3 regions of the Peribacillus muralis genome follow, and region 1 is predicted to be linked to each of the others. Evidence: riboswitches for the same ligand, from Rfam matches in the RefSeq annotation. Region 1 holds a riboswitch; each other region holds the start of a gene.
What was found. A riboswitch is a leader RNA that binds a small molecule or an ion and turns the genes downstream of it on or off. The one in region 1 is predicted to bind cobalamin.
Positions count from the first base shown of each region.

Region 2: it holds a riboswitch for cobalamin, as region 1 does, so the genes downstream of both, ABE28_RS04450 (acyl-CoA dehydrogenase family protein) here and ABE28_RS23270 (ABC transporter substrate-binding protein) in region 1, are expected to answer to the same signal.
Region 3: it holds a riboswitch for cobalamin, as region 1 does, so the genes downstream of both, ABE28_RS05565 (hypothetical protein) here and ABE28_RS23270 (ABC transporter substrate-binding protein) in region 1, are expected to answer to the same signal.

Region 1 covers NZ_CP017080.1:4,788,359-4,791,511, forward strand. The annotation lists gene ABE28_RS23265 (FecCD family ABC transporter permease) at 1-659, opposite strand, end outside; gene ABE28_RS23270 (ABC transporter substrate-binding protein) at 643-1,629, opposite strand; cobalamin riboswitch at 1,763-1,936, opposite strand; gene ABE28_RS23275 (polysaccharide deacetylase family protein) at 2,015-2,878, opposite strand; tRNA gene ABE28_RS23280 (tRNA-Arg) at 3,098-3,153, shown strand, end outside.
Region 2 covers NZ_CP017080.1:920,759-923,911, reverse strand. The annotation lists gene ABE28_RS04455 (NAD(P)-dependent oxidoreductase) at 1-249, opposite strand, end outside; gene ABE28_RS04450 (acyl-CoA dehydrogenase family protein) at 265-1,977, opposite strand; cobalamin riboswitch at 2,262-2,460, opposite strand; gene ABE28_RS04445 (histidine--tRNA ligase) at 2,578-3,153, opposite strand, start outside.
Region 3 covers NZ_CP017080.1:1,167,090-1,170,242, forward strand. The annotation lists gene ABE28_RS05560 (MBL fold metallo-hydrolase) at 1-811, shown strand, start outside; cobalamin riboswitch at 1,051-1,250, shown strand; gene ABE28_RS05565 (hypothetical protein) at 1,418-1,663, shown strand; gene ABE28_RS05570 (hypothetical protein) at 1,689-1,877, opposite strand; gene ABE28_RS05575 (YheE family protein) at 1,971-2,174, opposite strand; gene ABE28_RS05580 (YheC/YheD family endospore coat-associated protein) at 2,238-3,153, opposite strand, start outside.

The DNA of each region.
Region 1 (3,153 bases):
AGAATCAACGAGCCAATGAGGAAAAACGGCAGAATGATTCCGATATAATTCCACCCGCGCATGGAAACGCTGCCCATGAGCCAGCCGATGATTTGCCTTAATTCCTCCCCCGTCAACGCAATCATCAATGATATGAAGGCGCTTAAAAACGAGCTGAAGATGATTCCCGTCAAAATGATCGTTTCGACCTTCATCGATCGATCCATTTTTTTCGCAAATGTCAGCACACAAAAAATCGTGATCACGGAACATAAGATGCTCAATGCAGGAAGTGTATATAAACCGATGAACGGTAGTGATATATTCAAGAATAACGTCACTACTGCCCCGACTGATGCTCCTGACGAAATGCCGAGCGTGTAAGGATCGACAAGCGGATTCCGGAGCAATCCCTGAAACGCCGCACCCGCGACCGCTAGCGATGCCCCCACCAAACCAGCAAGCAATACACGCGGCAAGCGGATGTTCATCACGATATTCGTCAGCATCACATCGGGATCGGCGGAAATCGGCAAATGGAATATCTCCTTGCCGATTATTTGCATAAGCACGGGAATCGGTACGGACACCGAACCGAATGAGATGCCGATCGTACTCGCAAAAAGTAAAAATAATAACGCAAGCAAATAAGCAAGCGCCCATTTAGTTGTCAAATACATTCGGATAGATTGATTTGGCAAGTTCCTCTACTCCCTCTATTAAACGTGGACCTGAACGGGTCACCAAGTCGGAATGGACATCAAAGACTTGGGCATCCTTGACCGCCGTTACGTCCTGCCACCCTTTACGGCCCGTCATTTCACTTACCGGGTCTTTTGTGTAATAACCGTATGTTGTAACGATGACATCCGGATTGGCTGCAATCATCGATTCTTCATCCATTTTGGCCCAGCCATCCAAATCCGCTGCAGCATTATCTGCTGATATCATCGTAAGCATTTCATTCATGAATGTATTTTTACCAGGTGTATAGATATCCGGGGACGGCGAAACCTCCACTAAAACGGTCTTCCTTTCCGATTCCTTTACCGATTTGGCTTTCTCGGAAATAACCTTCAGCTTCTTTTGCATGCCCGCGATGATGTCTTTTGCCTTAGCTTGCTCCCCTGTTGCCTTCCCGATCATATCGATGGACTCGTACACCTCACTGAAGCTTTTTGCATCATTGACTACAATGACGTCGATTCCAGCATCCTTAAGCTGCTGGAGCCCCTCTTCCGAGTTATGGGCACTCGATGCATGGGCAAGAACAAGATCGGGCTTCAAGGAGACGATCAATTCCGTGTTCATTTCCATTCCGCCCACTTTTTCGATATCCTTCGTTCCTTCCGGGTAATTATCATTGTCGGAAACACCAATAACCTTATCACCTAAACCAAGCGCAAAGACCACTTCCGTATTGCTTGGTATCAGCGTAACGATTTTCTTCGGTTTTTCTTCTATCGTCACCTTTTCGCCCGTTGCATCTTTAATCGTAAGCGGGAAAGCTTGGTGTTTAGCATGATCCGTTTGCTGCTTTTCTTTTCCTTCATTGGTCGTGCCGCAGCCAACCATCATGCCCGCCGTCAGCAACATCACCAGTATCAGGCCAAAAATCTTCTTCACGTTCATTCCCCACATTCGTTTCATTTAGTTTTAGCCCACCTTAAGCAAGGTCCCCATAACAAAAAGCATCCCCCGTCAAACGGAAGATGCTTGTATGGCAACACTATCATTACGGACTCTTTACGGTCTGCCACACACCTCCCCATCCGCGTGGGTCACAGGTGTACGAATCTTGGCAGGTCTCCTGGCTCATGGTCATCGTCAACGGCACCTTCCCATATCCCAAACAGTTGGCATACAGCCGTCAGCTCCCATATACAGTGGCGGGACCGCGCTGGCATTACACCAGCTTCCCTATTAAGTCATTAAGACACCAAATCGTTCTATGTATATAATTTTCACTGCTTATCATTATACACCATGCAAGAATCGATTATTGGGGGATTTTTTCAGAAATGCCTGTCCTGCTTCAGTGATTGGACGCATTTTCAATCATGTTTGCAAATCCCCCGGCGGATAATCCCGGTGATATCCGTACGCGATGCAGTGCATGCATCCCTTGTTCACTTGTGGCACCGCCAGGCTCCGTGGTGACTGCCATCTTGTATCCAGCTTCTTCCGATAGCCTGAGGCTCTCCTCGTTATAACGGCCGACTGGATAAGATAGCACCGTCGTCTCCTGGTGCAGGATGCGATCGAATAAATCCTTGGACTGGACCATTTCAGCTTCCTGCTGCCCTGAAGTCATCCTGTTCAGCTCGAGATGGTTGATCGTATGACTCTCGATGGAGATGCCATTCGCACTCATCTCCGCCATTTGATCTTCCGTCAGGTGATGAGCTTTACCGATGGACTTCCCGATCATGAAGATGGTCGCTTTCATATCATACTCCTTCAAGATAGGAAAAGCCTCCGTATAGTTATCTGTATAGCCATCATCAAAAGTAATCCAGACACACTTTTCACTTGGCATTCGATTCTCACTTAAAACGAGGAAAGCTTCATCAGGCGATAATGTCTGGTAGCCATTTTCCCGAAGCCAAGCCATTTGCAGCCGGAACTCCTCCTTTCGCACCCGAAGGTTATTTCCCTCCGAGATACTGTGGTACATCAATATCGGGAGCTTAACCGCGGACTCGGCCGTTACCCAGCCACTCGTATCGATTCGCTCCGGACCTGCTCCACCCTCCGAATCGGGTTCGGCATCATTCTCCGCGGCCGCAGCCACCTCAATATTCTCTTCCGTAATCGGCGCAGCCGTCTTTTTACCTAAATTCTCTAAAACCCCTTGTGAACAGCCAGCTAAAATGAAGACTCCAAGTAAAGCTGCCATCCATATGAACTTATATTTCCCCACTATCATTCTCCTATTTTTTTCTAGCATAATAGTACCAGAAAACCTGTGAATAATAAAGTATCCCAATTAACGCAATATAAGGGAAAATAAATGATTATATGCCTCTCTACGCACTTTTTTAAATAATTATAAGCTACTCACTTGAAAAGTTTGCCTTTAACCAATATAATAAACAAGTCGTCGACCTTATAATATGTCCCAGTAGCTCAGCAGGATAGAGCGACAGCCTCCTAAGCTGTAGGTCGTAGGTT
Region 2 (3,153 bases), 1.1 Mb from region 1:
ATAAACGAGTCCTTTTTCTCCCAGGAAAACTTCTTCCACTGCGTTAGCTGATGGAAGGCTTGTAAGAATCACATCACATTGTTTCACCATATTTTCAACCGATACGCCAATCGTTCCTCCTGATTGATGAAAGGACATTTCAGCCTCTTCATTCAAATCCATCCCATACACGGTATAATTAGAAAGAAGTAAACTTCGTGACATAGGTAGACCCATATTGCCCAACCCGATAAACCCAATCTTCTTCATAAGGCTTCACTCCGTTCACACATTATATTTTTCTTGCTCCGCCATTCTTTCTGCGATTTCCCGTTTTTGTATAAACAGATTCCTGAAGAGTGGAACAGCAAGGCTGCGAACTTCATCCAACAGCACTTTTCTGCCCGCTTCATCTGATTCCGTTCCCGCTAAAATCAATACTGCCATCCCTTCAACTCTGCGGTACGCTTCTTCACAGATAACGTTGGTCATATTCTCTTTCAGCCGTTCCTTTTCCATCCCGTTCTTTTGTATCGCTTTTTCCGTACGCCTGAACGCAGAATCCATCACATGAATTTCCTTCATCATGTCTGCAAGCAGACGGGAATATTCTTGTTCCTGTTGGATGTTGATTTTGGCATGTATCAGCGCTTTCAAAGATTTGTTGAGTAGTCTTTTAGACAAATGGATGTAGTGCTGATTTCTGGTTCCCTCCTCATCAAGGAGAGGGGCCAACCAGGTGTCGCCGTATTGAAGTCCTTTTTTCATCAATAGTTTGGCAATCGTCAGACGATTTATTTCATTCGTTCCTTCAAAAATCCGGCTAATTCGGGCATCACGATATAATCGCTCCACTTCATACTCTTGCATATAACCATAGCCGCCATGAATCTGTAAGGCCTCGTCTATTATTCGATCAAGTACTTCGGAGCAATTTACTTTATTGATAGCACATTCGGCTGCATAGTTTGCCAGTTTCACCAATTGCTCATCGAGAGGTTCTCCATTATCGAATACTTTATCCAAGCTATCAGCCGTTCTGTAGGCTGCACTTTCCGCCCCATATATCGCAATTGCCATATCTGCAATTTTTTCTTGTATCATGGAAAAACGAATGATTGGCCGATCAAATTGTTTTCGCTGTTTCGCATAGTTAACGGCAAGCTCCAATGCTTGCTTCGATGCTCCGATATTTGAGAAGGAAAGCTTCAATCGCGCCATGTTCAGAATATTCAATGCTACATGATGCCCTTGCCCGACTTTTCCGAGAACATTCCCTGCGGGTACACTGACATCTTCCAAGATTAAAGTGGCTGTCGAAGATCCTTTTATCCCCATCTTCTTCTCTTCGGGACCGATGGAAACCCCTTTGAACGTTCTATCCACGATGAATGCAGTCATGCCGTTACTTGTTTTGGCGAAGACAACATATACATCGGCCACCTGTGCGTTCGTGATCCACTGTTTTTCACCATTCAGCAGCCATGCTGTCCCCTGCTCGTTCAAGACCGCCGTCGTTTTAGCGTTAAGCGCGTCTGATCCTGCGTTATTTTCCGTTAAGGCATAAGCACCAATCCATTCTCCTGATGCAAGTTTTGGCAGGTATTTTTGCTTTTGCGCTTCTGTTCCGTAATAGACGTACGGGAGAGTTCCTACGCCTGCATGTATATTAAAGGAAACGCTGAAAGAACCGCCAAACCCCATCTTCTCGGCTACAAGCCCTGACAGCTTTTTATTCAGGGACAGCCCTCCATATGACTCTGGAACCTCCACACTGAGTAAGCCGAGCTCTCCGGCTTCCCGAAACAGTTTTTTCACCTTGCCGTTATCGTGCCGATCAATCGACTCAAGCAGGGGCTTCACTTCGTTTTTGACAAAGAGTTCTGTAGTCTTTGAGATAAGATGATCTTCCTCATTAAAATCTTCTGGTGTAAATACTGCAATGTCCGGACCATGAGAAAATAAAGATTCATTACATTGAAGTTCCGCTTCACCCATTTCTTTCCTCCTCACTTCAACTTCACGATAGGACTTAATCAAAGGCGATACCTGAATGATTCCCCGCATCATTGTAAGCCCTTTCAAAAAGAATCAAAGGCTTTTCATTTCCTGCACTTCTTTCCGCGTTCACCAGCTTCAGATAATCATGTCAAATAAAAAAACAACTTCAAGAAGAAGTTGTTAAGTTTGAATTGATACGTAAATAAACATGTTTTTCCACGACAAAACAAAAACATGCTGATCAATCGCTCGCACTTAACACCCCCTATCCTCGTAGGTATAGATGTGTGCTGAAGCAGGCAGGTCTCCTGGCTTATGATCATCGCTCTTTCGAACCTTCCCATCTTCATTTTCTGAAGACAGTGGTTTTTTCGAATCGCTCCCAAATACAGTTGCGGGACAGCGTCGGGCTCCAACCGACTTCCCTATTATGTAGATGAAAAAATACTATCAATCTACACCTGCTTCTACACGTATTTAATTTTCCAATCAAACATATCAAATAATTTGAAAATTTACAAATAATTTCATTTAATACCAAAAGCTTTCTTAGGATTTTCAGAATTGAAGCCCCTTCAATATAGGACTCGATATCCCTCAGTTTTCATTAAACGAAAAAGAATCCATTCTTTCTTCGCCAGAGAACATATCTTTGATTTTTATTTGATCATTTTTCACTTCGTCCTCCCCAACGATGATGACGTTACGGAATTTCTCTTTATTTGCTTTATCTAAAGCTTTGCCGAGCCTTTTCTTTCCTAATTCACACTCCACCTTATATCCTTTATTCCTTAGCTGTCTTGCTACCAATAATGCGTGCTTTTCGGTATTTATCGGGATCACATAAAAATCCACATCAGGGTTTTCCACGATTTTTCCCTTTAATGGGAGCAAGGCAGTATAAATTACATCCAGTCCCAATGAGATCCCGACTGTCGAATAACTCCCATTCGTTCCGATCAATCCACCAATGGCGTTGTCATATCTTCCGCCACTGCCAATACTTGACTTAATGCTTTCATCAGATAAAAAAATCTCATAAACCGTACCGGTATATATCTCCAACCCTCTTGCTAAAAATGGATTGAATGTACATCGATCATCGACACCAAGGAATTCCAAATAAGATTCCAGCTCTTTTAATTCTGCCAATCCCTGCTTAACTTGTTCATT
Region 3 (3,153 bases), 1.3 Mb from region 1:
TGAAGTTAAAACGGTAAATGATGTAGTTTGTGTGTACGGAACTCCGGGGGCCGTCAATTCGGGGATGAGCGTTTATGTTTTTCTAACGGATGGTCTTTTGATTGATACGGGCGCACAAAGTTTATTGGACGGATTGATCCCATTCTATGAGACCGCCGATTTTGATTCGGTGGCCCTTACGCATTATCATGAGGACCATACGGGAGGCGCGGCCTGGATACAGGAGCATAAAAAGGTCCCGATATTCATTCATCCGATGTCGGTTGAAGCATGTGCGAAGGATGCTGAATATCCGGCTTATCGCAAAATGTTTTGGGGGCGGCGGGATGCTTTCAAAGCAGAGCCGCTTGGTATGGCCGTTCATTCCCGGAGCCAAACATGGGAGCCGATTTACACCCCCGGTCATGCGCATGACCATATGGTGTATCTGAATCGCAGTACGGGCATGCTTTTTTCAGGCGATCTCTTCGTCACTCCCAAAACAAAACTAGTTCTGCGGGAAGAGTCCGTTCCCGTCCTCATTAATTCCATAAAAAGCTTGCTTCAATATGACTTTGGCGAGATGTTTTGCTGCCATGCAGGTCATGTTCCGAACGGAAAGGAAATGTTCCGGAAAAAACTCGATTATTTGGAAAACCTCCGTGGAGAAATTTTGCTTTTGCATAATCAAGGACTCTCTGTTCAGGAAATCCAGGATACCTTATTACCCAACCGTTATCCTCTTATTGAAATATCAGAGCATGAATGGGATTCGGAGCATATCATTACGTCGATTTTGAAAGAAAATGTCCTGAAGGGAAGCAACATATAAACAAATAGCCGGACAAACTGTTCAGGATGTTTTTCCGGATTAAACGTGAAATATCTTAAAGCATAAATGCTGGTTCTAGTTTTTTAACTACTTGCTGCGGTTTCTTTTTTGTAACCTCAATGGTGTGAACATCCTAAGTGGAATGGCTGGAACCAAAGAACTGAAAACGAGATGATCGATCATCTCCGCGGGCCCTGATTGTAATCCAGGAAATAATTTGATACATTTATATGGAAAACTAAATTAGTCTAGAAATGGGTGCGGATAAGAAATCTTCTATTTATTCGCTTAATAGGGAAGCCGGTTAAAATCCGGCGCTGTCCCGCAACTGTAAATGTGAGCGATTCGATTGATGCCACTGTTTTCTGCAATAGGAAATGGGAAGGTTCGAAAAGCGATGATCATGAGCCAGGATACCTGCCTGTTTTTAGCACATCATCAAATGCCTACGAGGATAGGAGATGTTACGTGCGAAAATTGGCAAAAGCATGCTTTTCATTTTAAAAAATGGAAAAAACATGTTTGTTTTTTGTTATGTTTCGTTTCGTTGCGCTCAAACAACTTCCTTCCGGGAAGTTGTTTTTTATTTTTTAAGGGGGAATACATATGTTTGGAACGGTTGAATTTTTCACGGATAATCTTAAAGTTCAGGTTATGTACAATTTTTCGGGGGGAGATACGGTTTCTTTAAGCGAAAAACGTATCAATCTCACAAGGGAAATCAATGGTCAAGCAAAAAGTCCAGCTGAAAAGGAAGCGTTTTCGCGTAATCTGGAAATCGCCTACGAAAGGGTGATCCATGAAATGTTTGGAGGGGCAGAGGAGGTACTGTTCGAAAAAGAGCTCTCCTAAAAGAGAGCCCTAGACATATGGTCGTCTATTTATTGATGTTAGGATCTGTCTCGTCATACAAATCATGTGCTTCTTCAATGTTCCGGAGGTCAGCGGCCTCATATACATTTCCGCCTGCCAATCCTTCATTGATGTACCGATCGATATCGAGGAAGGCGGAGTCCCTTCCATCATATTCGCTATCCTTTAAAAAAGTCATTTTTTCTTTATCCAAAATAAATCCCTCCTTGCCTTTTCATTAGTTTAGGCAAAGTAGGGATTTTTATTCCTTTTTGGATTTTCCTAAAAACAGGTTGGGCAATACGGTTTATTCATAAACATGATAGACCATTAAATCATGTATCATGGTTTTGAGCTTCGGTTCATCTTCTTTTGTAGGTGGATTGGCTGTCCACTCGATGGTTCCATCTTTATGATATAAGGCTTGAATCGATAGTCTGTTGAAATAAAATGAAATTTTCCATCCTGGCAGATTCTTATGCAGGGGTGCCCATTGAAAATGACTAATCATATGTATTACCTCCATATTTGCTGTCTCACATTACATTATAATGGAAAACGGCAGCAGGAGGTGTTATTTTATTAACCGGTTGGAAAAAGTTAATTCTATGAAAAGGTTTTTTAAATGTAAAAGCCGATTAGCTTCTATATCGGTTTCGTCGAACTGCATGGGTTTGGAGTTGACCTCGTAAATGAATAGAGAGCCCGATTCGTCTTCACCGATATCAATTGAAAACTCTCCGAGAAAGCCCAATTTTTTTGAAAGGATTTCTCCGCATTTTTGGGCGATTTTTGCCAATCTTAAATTCAGTTTTCTTGATTGCAGGCTCTGATAAGGATAAAGCTTGCCACCACGCGGTGTATGTGTAGTGATTTCCTGTGTTTGTGACATCCTTACAGCTTTGCCGGTTATTTTATAAAATCCTTTTTCATAATGGACGAGGACCCTGTAATCGTAACGATGACCATGAAGTTTTTTTGGTGCGATCGCCTGCTGAGCGAGGTAATTTCTTTTTAATAAGTCTTTCTTTTTTGCTTCCCAGAAAGAATCGAAGTTCGAGAAAGATTCGCCAAGTTTTAGGCTGTTGAACAAAAGTGTATCATCCGGATTTTTGCAGATGGTATAAATACCCTTTCCTTGGCTTCCTTTACAAGGTTTTAAATAGATATGTCGGTGTGCATCAAGGAATGATTCCAGGCAATCGCGAGTTTTCAGTCTCGTTGTTGCCGGGAGGTGCTGGATGAGGGAACCATCTTCAACCAAAGTTTCGTACATTACATATTTATCTAGGAAACCCGGGTTGAATATGTTCACACTATGCTCATTAAAATGGTTCATGAGCGATTGAAATTCTGCAGAAGCCTCATAGGACCTCAAGGGAATACGATTATAGACAATGTCTGGAAGCGGCAGCTTGCATTCAATCCACCTGTCTGCACTGGAAGAAAAAACATACCCTATCATTGAACCGGAAGTAAGGGCTTTTCCT